One region of the Streptomyces sp. SLBN-118 genome, then DNA from elsewhere that is predicted to be linked to it. Evidence: riboswitches for the same ligand, from Rfam matches in the RefSeq annotation. Region 1 holds a riboswitch; each other region holds the start of a gene.

The links. Region 1 has a riboswitch for cyclic di-AMP ahead of FBY35_RS08880 (M23 family metallopeptidase). Riboswitches for the same ligand answer to the same signal wherever they lie in the genome.
Positions count from the first base shown of each region.
Region 2: linked by a shared signal. The riboswitch ahead of FBY35_RS22820 (C40 family peptidase) and the one ahead of FBY35_RS08880 (M23 family metallopeptidase) in region 1 are both predicted to bind cyclic di-AMP.
Region 3: linked by a shared signal. The riboswitch ahead of FBY35_RS32710 (transglycosylase family protein) and the one ahead of FBY35_RS08880 (M23 family metallopeptidase) in region 1 are both predicted to bind cyclic di-AMP.
Region 4: linked by a shared signal. The riboswitch ahead of FBY35_RS05135 (LysM peptidoglycan-binding domain-containing M23 family metallopeptidase) and the one ahead of FBY35_RS08880 (M23 family metallopeptidase) in region 1 are both predicted to bind cyclic di-AMP.

Region 1 is NZ_VFNP01000001.1:1,972,500-1,974,690, forward strand. Features, by position in the region: gene FBY35_RS08880 (M23 family metallopeptidase) at 20-778, opposite strand; cyclic di-AMP (ydaO/yuaA leader) riboswitch at 791-955, opposite strand; gene FBY35_RS08885 (pitrilysin family protein) at 1,197-2,191, opposite strand, start outside.
Region 2 is NZ_VFNP01000002.1:940,009-942,199, forward strand. Features, by position in the region: gene FBY35_RS22810 (ATP-dependent Clp protease proteolytic subunit) at 1-367, shown strand, start outside; gene FBY35_RS22815 (hypothetical protein) at 375-683, shown strand; cyclic di-AMP (ydaO/yuaA leader) riboswitch at 1,029-1,184, shown strand; gene FBY35_RS22820 (C40 family peptidase) at 1,188-1,664, shown strand; gene FBY35_RS22825 (LysE family translocator) at 1,690-2,191, opposite strand, start outside.
Region 3 is NZ_VFNP01000002.1:3,139,208-3,141,398, forward strand. Features, by position in the region: gene eno (phosphopyruvate hydratase) at 1-293, opposite strand, end outside; gene FBY35_RS32710 (transglycosylase family protein) at 610-1,275, opposite strand; cyclic di-AMP (ydaO/yuaA leader) riboswitch at 1,279-1,454, opposite strand; gene FBY35_RS32715 (transglycosylase family protein) at 1,714-2,191, opposite strand, start outside.
Region 4 is NZ_VFNP01000001.1:1,095,214-1,097,404, forward strand. Features, by position in the region: gene FBY35_RS05130 (SGNH/GDSL hydrolase family protein) at 1-100, opposite strand, end outside; gene FBY35_RS05135 (LysM peptidoglycan-binding domain-containing M23 family metallopeptidase) at 274-1,239, opposite strand; cyclic di-AMP (ydaO/yuaA leader) riboswitch at 1,242-1,400, opposite strand; gene FBY35_RS05140 (alpha-galactosidase) at 1,739-2,191, opposite strand, start outside.

The DNA.
Region 1 (2,191 bases):
CGCGCTCGGGCGCGCGTGCTCAGACGGCGACGCCGTGCGCACGCAGGTACGCGACCGGGTCGATGTCGGAGCCGTACTCGGAGCCGGTGCGCGCCTCGAAGTGGAGGTGGGGCCCGGTGGTGTTGCCGGTCGCGCCGGAGAGACCTATCTGGGCGCCCGGGGTGACGCTCTGGCCCACCGAGACCGTGATCGAGGAGAGGTGGCCGTACTGCGTGTACGAGCCGTCCCTCATCTTGATCACGACGTTGTTGCCGTAGGCGCCGCCCCAGCCGGCCTCGACGACGGTGCCGGATCCGACCGCGTGCACGGTGGTGCCGGAGGCGGCGTGGAAGTCGATGCCGGTGTGGCTGCCGGAGGACCAGACGGCGCCGCCGGTCTTGTAGCCCGTGGAGATGTACGAGCCGCTGATCGGCGCGACGAAGGAGTTGAGGCGCTTGCGCTCGGCCTCCCGTGCGGCGCGCTCCTTGGCTTCGCGGGCGGCCTTGACGCGGGCCTCGGCCTTGCGCTTCGCCGCCGCCTCGGCCTTCGCCTCGGCGGCCTCCTGCTTCTGGGCGGCAGCCTGGTCGGCGATCTGGTCCGCGAGGGTGTCGTCGGTGACCAGCTGGGTCATCCCGGTGTCCTCGACAGGAGTCATGCCCGGGGTGGCGGCGAGCGCCGGGGAAGCGAGGGTTCCGATGACGCCGGTCGTGGCAAGGGCCGCTGCGCCCGCCATGCTCGCGCTCTTGCGCGAAAGGCGGCTCGGGGCACGGTGCTTCCCGGTGGCACGGGTGAACGCCATGAAGTGGCTGGTCCTTTCCTTCCTTCTCGCCTACCGGGTTAGCTGACGGGTTCGGAGCAGGAAGGTCTCCTACGGGCCCCTCCGTACGGATACGAAGGCGTCCGATTCACCCCAGGGACTGAGTGGGTCCCCGGCTCCCCAGGCTCGCGCCTGACGGGGACTCGGCGATGGCTGTCCGATGCCGCGGCTGCGGCGGGCTACTGGCGAACAGCCGGACCGACGCTAGGCGGGCCGACTTTCAATCGCCAAACAGACAGGCCCTTTTGTAGTGCATGCCACAGGGCAGAGCGGCAGCCTCCACAACAAAGCGGACAAGACGCGGAACCCCGACATCGCTTGGATGCCGGGGTTCCGCTTGCCTGTTGCGCCGGGTTCGGCCGGAGTTGTCCGGACCGTGCTCCGGCACCCCGAGAGCTGGTCAGCCGGTGACCACGGTCACGTCGCCGATGCCCAGCGCCCTGACCGGCTCCTCGATCTCCGAAGCGTCCCCGACGAGCACCGTGACCAGACGGTCCACCGGGAAGGCGCTGACGGCCGCTGCCGTCGCCTCCACGGTGCCGGTCTCGGCCAGCCGCACGTACAACTGCGCCTGGTAGTCGTCCGGGAGGAACTGCTCGACCTGGTCGGCGAGCGTGCCCGCGACGGACGCGGCCGTCTCGAACTTCAGCGGAGCGACACCCACCAGGTTCTGCACCGCCACGTCACGCTCGGCGTCGGTGAGCCCCTCGGCGGCGAGCGTCCGCAGCACCTTCCACAGGTCGTCCAGCGCCGGTCCCGTGTTGGGGGTGTCCACCGAGCCGCTGATCGCCAGCATCGAGGCGCCCGAGCCGTCGGGGGCGGACCTCAGCACCTGGCCGAAGGCCCGTACGCCGTAGGTGTAGCCCTTCTCCTCGCGCAGCACACGGTCCAGACGCGAGGTGAGAGTGCCGCCGAGGCAGTACGTCCCGAGCACCTGCGCGGGCCAGACGCGGTCGTGCCGGTCAGCGCCGATCCGGCCGATCAGCAGCTGCGTCTGCACGGCGCCCGGCCGGTCCACGATGACCACGCGGCCAGTGTCGTCGGCGGTGACCGGCGGGACGGGACGGGGCTTGGCGCTGTCGCCCGTCCAGGTGCCGAAGGTCTCGGCGAGCACGGCATCCAGGTCGACTCCGGTGAGGTCGCCGACGATCACCGCGGTGGCGGTGGCGGGCCGGACATGCGCCTCGTAGAAGGCGCGCACGGCGGCGGAATCGATCCGGGCCACGGTCTCCTCGGTGCCCTGGCGGGGGCGTGACATACGGGCGACGGCCGGGAAAAGCTCCTTGGAGAGCTCCTTGGCCGCGCGGCGGGCCGGGTTGGCCGTCTCGTGCGGGATCTCGTCGAGACGGTTGCGTACCAGCCGCTCCACCTCGCTGTCGGCGAAGGCGGGCGCAC
Region 2 (2,191 bases), on a different contig from region 1:
CACCTGCGACGTGGAGACGACCTGCCTCGGGCAGGCCGCCTCCACCGCCGCGCTGCTGCTCTCCGCCGGGGCCCCGGGTAAGCGGATGGCGCTGCCCGGCGCCCGGATCGTCCTGCAGCAGCCCGCGCTCGAGGAGCCGTTGCAGGGCCGGCCCTCCGATCTGGAGATCCAGGCACAGGAGTTGCTGCGCCTGCGGACCCAACTCGCCGGGATGCTCGTACACCACACCGGCCAGACCACCGAGCGGATAGCCGCCGACCTGGAGCGCGACAAGATCTTTGATGCCGAGGCCGCCCTGGCCTACGGGCTGGTGGACCATGTGATCAAGAACCGCAAGACCTCGCTCTCCTCCGCCGGTTCGAGGTGAGCGCCGGATGCTGCCACCCGAACTGCCCCCGCTGCCCGCACTGACCCGCGCCGAGTGCGAGTTCGTCGACAGCTATCTGGAGGTGCTCGATCTGCTGGGCAGGATCAACCCGGCCCGCGCGACGCACACGTACGGCGCACTCCGCGCGGCACAGGCGCTGGTCGGACGGGCCGAGGCGCTCAAGAACGCCCTGACCCTGATGCACCTGCGCGGTGAGAGCGAGGTTCATGCGGCGACGCTGGCCGAAGCACTCAGAGTGCTCGACGGCGAGCGGCGGGCGCGACGGGTGACGATGCCGCCCGCGGCGATGAGTTGACGAAACACCCGCTTCCGCCTACGCCATCAGGGTACTGGTGTACATCCCCCATTCGATGCAGTCGACACACCGCCCGCGACTACGGACAACTTGCGCACTGTGACTACCGATCGGGCGGAATGCCTTGCTCCTGCGCTGGTGCGAGGCTCCTCAACTGTCGTGTACTCGTCTGCTAATCTCCCCTGTCCACCCGAACAGGTCAGCGGTGGCAAAGCTCACTTACGGACGCTTCAACTCGGAAATCCGGCGCGGCATGGGTCAAGATCCCTGGGACGACAAGCCCTCACCATCTCGGTGGGGCGGTCCGGGCGGACGCCGAGTCCTGCCGCCGCACCGGATGTCTGGTCGACAGAAGCGCTTCGGCAGGAGTGGAGGACCCAAGCAGGACGGGACAGCCGGACAGCCCGGCGGTCCCTTGGGGTGAAGCCGCAGCCGCGGCCGGGCATCTTCGTCCGTCCGAACCCGACAGGTCATCCTTCACAGGCGGCTGACGAAGGGTTGCGCATGAATCCGCAGATTCATGTCCCGTTGTTGATGACCAGGGCGGGCGCCGTGTCGGCACTGACCCTTGCCGCCGTCGGCGGCTCTCTGCTGGTCCCGGGCACCGTTCCCGAGGCCCATGCGGCAACGACCCGCGCGAAGGCTGCGCTCAAGGTGGCCGCCTCGAAGAGGGGGGCGCCCTACAGGTACGGCGCCGCGGGTCCCTCCCGGTTCGACTGCTCGGGGCTGACGCTTTATTCGTACAAAAGGGTGGGCAAGAAGCTCCCCCGTACGGCTCAGCAGCAGTTCAACAAGACCCGTCGTGTCCCGGCCTCCTCGAGGCAGCAGGGAGACCTGGTCTTCTTCCACTCCGGCAGCAGGGTCTACCACGTGGGCATCTACGCCGGCCGCGGCAGGATCTGGCACTCGCCGAAGACCGGCTCCTGGGTGAAGCTGGAGAAGATCTGGACCAAGAGCGTCTGGTACGGCCGGGTCCGCTGACGGACCGTCCTCCGGCGCCCCGGGGTCAGTGCGCGAGCGGCTCGGCGAGCAGGGTCACTCCCAGAGCCGTGAGCGCACCGCCGGTGACGCCTTCGACGGCCCGGGTGGTGCGCGGCCTGCGCAGCCACTTCCCGAGACGGTCCACGAGCAGGGCCACCGCCGGGAACCACAGCAGCGCCAGAGCGACGACGATCGACGCAAGCAGCAAGGTGCGCGGCAGTACCGCCGCACCGTCCGGAACGAACTGCGGGAGCAGGCTCAGGAAGAGAACGGGCGCCTTCGGGTTGAGGACGTTCGTGAGGAAGCCCTGGCGCAGGCTGCGGCCGATGCCCTGCGTGGCCGCGGCCTCGGGATCCTCCACCGCGAGCACCGGGCGCAGGGCGGAGCGTACGGCCCGTACGCCCAGGTAGAGCACATAGGCACCGCCCAGAATCTGCAGCGTGCGGAACAACACCGGAACGGCGACCAGAACGGCCGCGAGTCCGGCGACCGCCAGCGCGGTGTGCACGAGCAGTCCCCCGGCGACG
Region 3 (2,191 bases), on a different contig from region 1:
TCGAACATCGCCTGGTCGATCAGGCGCTGCTCGGTGGCGTCGTAGCCGACGAGCTCCGGGCCGATCTGCTCGATGACGGCGAGGACGGCCTTCTCGACGCCCTTGCCCTGGTAGCGGTTCTGGTCACCGTCGCGGAGCTCAAGAGCCTCGAACGCACCGGTGGAGGCGCCGGACGGAACAGCAGCACGGCCCGTGCTGCCGTCGTCGAGGCCAACCTCGACCTCGACCGTGGGGTTGCCTCGGGAGTCCAGGATTTCCCGGGCTACGACGACGTCGATGGACGGCACGAGCATCTCCTTCTGGGATGTGACGCTGAAAGTGCAGGGTCTCTTTGGCCTTGCGGCAAGAGCCTAACCGGCGCGGCGGCATCGGTCGGCCGCTGCCCGCCCGCTGGGACGAAAAACGGCATGAAGAGACTCGACGCAGGACAAACAGCGCGTGAACTACCCGGAAGTAACAGCGGTAGCGGCGTGCGGGGCACAGAAAGAACCCCGCTCCGGCGCGCAGGGGGGAATGCGCGCCGGACCGGGGTGGCTGTGGGGGACGGGGCTCCGCAGGTTTCGGTGGTCCGCCGGGCCCACCGAATCCTGGGGCTCCGCCCTGCCCGGGTCAGCTCAGGTGGAGCAGCTGGCCCGGGAAGATGACATCGGCGTCGCTGATGATGTTCTTGTTCAGGTCGAACAGCTTCTTCCAGCCGCCCTTGACCTTCTCGGCCTTCGCGATCTTGCCGAGGGTGTCACCGGCCTTGACCTTGTACTCGCCGTCGCCCTTCTTCACAGCCTTCTTCGGGGCTGCGGGACGCGCGGAGCGGGTGGTGGGGGCCTCGGCGCGCTTCTGGGCCGGCTTCGCGGCGGGCTTCGCCGGCTGCACGGCGGCGGAGCCGCCGTCGTACGGGGCGTTGGACAGGTTCACGCCACAGTTCGGCCAGGCACCCTTGCCCTGGCCCGCGAGGACCTTCTCGGCCACGGTTATCTGCTGGGCCTTGGAGGCCAGGTCGGCGCGGGAGGCGTAGGCGGTGCCGCCGTAGGCGGCCCAGGTGGAGTTGGTGAACTGCAGGCCACCGTAGAAACCGTTGCCCGTGTTGATGGACCAGTTGCCGCCGGACTCGCACTGGGCGACGGCGTCCCACTCGGACGCGGTCGCGGCGGAGGACGAGGTGGCACCCATCAGCGGGAGGGCGACAGCGGCACCGGCGACGCCGGCGAACGTGGCGATACGGGTAGCGCGGTTGAAAGCGGTCGGGCGGCGGTGCTTGGTTTTGCCGGAAAGCAGCATGGAGCTTCTCCTCACCGACGCCTACGAGGTGAGCTGTCGGGTTCGGGCCAAGTGAGTTGCCCGGTCGCACGTCCTTGCATGCGACTTCACCCCAAGCCGGTCTCAGCCGTCGATCTCTCAACAGCCGGGCCCGGCACTTACCTTGGGTCCCCCGCTCCTGCCTTCGGCGCTCTGCGCGACGACTACTCCCCCCGACCGACGGCAGGATTCGGCGTGACGGTCAGTGGTGCCCGCGGTGGCGAGCGGTTCCGACCGTAAACACACGACTCCCCGATGTTCAAAGACGAACATCGGGGAGAAATCGCCCATTCTGCCAAGTGGGACATTTACGTTTCCGCAGGTGACGGGCGGAATGGGTGATTCCGCCGGGTCAGATGCGTCAGTTGGGACAAAGAGACCCTTGTCTCACTTGCGCAGACTCGGACATAGAGGTGCGAACTACCCCTGCCCCAGGTCCAGATCGAGGCTCTGGCCAGGACGGATGAGGTCGGGGTTGTCGCCGACGGTCTCGCGGTTCTTCTCGTAGAGCGCGGTCCAGCCGCCGGAGAGCTTCTCCTTGTCGACGATCGCGGAGAGGCTGTCACCCGGGACGACGGTGTACTCACCCGGAGCCGCGTCCGCACTGTCGGCCTTGTCCGACTCGTCTGCCCCTTCTGTCCCCTCATGCGCCGAACCGTCACCTCGCGAGGCATGACGCCCCGTTTCGCGCTCACTGTCCGCACTGCCCGGCTCGGTCTCCTCGGGGGCCGCCTCGCCGCGGTGCCTGCCATCGCCCTGTGGCGCTTCGGGAGCCGGCGTCGCCGACTTGGTCACATCAGAGGTCGGCTTGGCCGACGGCTCGGCGGAAGGCTCGGCGGACGGGCCGGTCGACTCCTCGGGCGCAGTCGGCGCCGGGGCCTTGATCGCCGGCGAGGGT
Region 4 (2,191 bases), 880 kb from region 1:
CGTCGGGACCCGGGTCGCCGACGCCCTCGGTGAAGCTGTCACCGATCGCCGCGTACGACCCGAATCCCCAGCTGCTCTCTGTTCTCGAATCGTCTGCCACGAGAGCTAATCCTCCCCTGCAGATGTGACCTACGCGACCGTAAGGAGGGGTTGACGGGGAGTGATCTTTACCACCGCTCAGGATTCACCCACGGGGAATACACCGAGTCCCCCCGGCCGCGGGCTGCGGCACGAGGGGAGGGCGGTGAGACGGGCGGCGCCGGTCGACGGGCGTCAGACGGTGACGCCGTGCTGGCGCAGGTAGGCCAGCGGGTCGATGTCCGAGCCGTAGCTCGGGCCGGTGCGGATCTCGAAGTGCAGGTGCGGTCCCGTGGAGTTGCCGGTGGAGCCGGAGAGGCCGATCTGCTGGCCGCCGCTCACACTCTGGCCCGCGGAGACGGCCAGGGAGGAGAGATGGGCGTACTGCGAGTAGGTGCCGTCGCTGTGCTGGATGACGACCTCGTTGCCGTACGCGCCACCCCACCCGGCGGAGACGACGGTGCCCGGGCCGACGGCCTTGACCGTGGTGCCGGTGGAGGCCGCGAAGTCGACACCGGTGTGGTAGCCGCTGGACCACATCGAGCCGGCGAGGTGGTACGGCGTGATGACGGTCGCGCCGTCGACGGGGGTCGTGAAGCCGGAGCTGCTGGTCTGCGGGGCGCTCTTCGCCGGGCCGGAGTCCGTGGAGGCCTTGGCCGCGGTCGTGGAGGCGGCCTTGGCGGCGGTCTTGGAGGCGGCCTTGGCGGCGGTCTTGGTGGCGGACCGGTGCTGGCTCTTCTTGCTGTGCTTCCACTTCTCGGGAGCCGTCGCCTTCGACTTGGCGCCGAGGGTGAGCTTGAGGCCCGGGTGGATCAGCGAGGGGTTGTCACCGACCTGCTCTCGGTTGTCCGCGTACAGCTTCTTCCAGCCACCGCGGACGTTGTGCTCCTCAGCGATCTTGGAGAGATAGTCGCCGGCGACGACGGAGTACGTGGTCGGCGCTGCGGCCGGCTTGTGCGGGGCCCTGAACGCGGCCGGGGCCGCGGCGGCGGTCACCGCCGTGTGCGACGAGGTCGCGACGGGGGCGGTCTTGCCCGCGGCGTGGGCCCCGGTGGCGCCCATCAGCGGGATCGCGATGGCGGCGCCACTCGTGCCCGCTGCGAGGAAACCGCGGGTGATCGGGCTGGTCTTGGGACGGCGATGCTTACCCTTTGCGGGCATGGCGCTTTCCTCTCCGGCGCCGGCGAGGTGAGCTGTCGGGTTCGGGCTGGAGATGCCCGGCCGCGCAGTTGCGCGACTTAACCCCGAGCCGTTCCGGAAAGTGCGGATTCGGCGTACTACCTGGGTCCCCCGCTCCTGCCACACGTGGGTGGGTTCGAATTCCGGGCGGCGGCAGGATTAGGCGGTCCGTCCGGATTGCCGTGAAAGTAAACGAGCCGAGCCGACCGGAACAAGCCAACCCCAATTACGGATCACGAGTCGGCGTGATATCGCCGGAGAATTCCCGTTACGCTCCGTGGATCAATGATCTTCCCAGCCCTTTCAGGCAACGGAATCCATATCCGTCACACCGCCACACACCGTCACGAATATGATCCTGCTCACGAGGCGCGCCCGGCCTCCATTACAGACGGGGCACGCCATATCTAATCGCCCAATCCGGACAGAAGAGTCATTTAATGACTATCGACCGAAGGGGTCCACTTTTGCCCCAGATTTGTCATTGATGAGAAATTGACGCCTGCGGGGGCTGCCGCCGCCGCAGCCGGATCACCGTGGCGTCCAGGTCGCCCTTGAGCCCCGTGTGCAGCCCGTGATGCAGCAGGACGGACCCACGGTGCACGGCTCCGGTGTCCAGGCACTCGTACACAGCTGCCGCATCGATACCGCGAAGCCTGAGCCGCGGCGGCCGTTCGCCGTAGTGCTGCGCCTGCAGCCAGCCGAGGACGACGGTCTCCTCGCCGCGCACGTACTGGACGGCGCTGAGCCCGCGGTCGGGCGCGCGCAGCCGGTACAGCTCGCCGTGCTGCACCAGCGGCCTGATCTTCTTGTAGAGCTCCACCCAGCCGCGCGCCTCGGCGAGCTCGTCGTCGGTCCACTCGGTGAGGTCGCCGCCGATCCCGAGCACCCCGGCCATCGCGCTGACAAAGCGGAAACGCAGCGTACTGACACG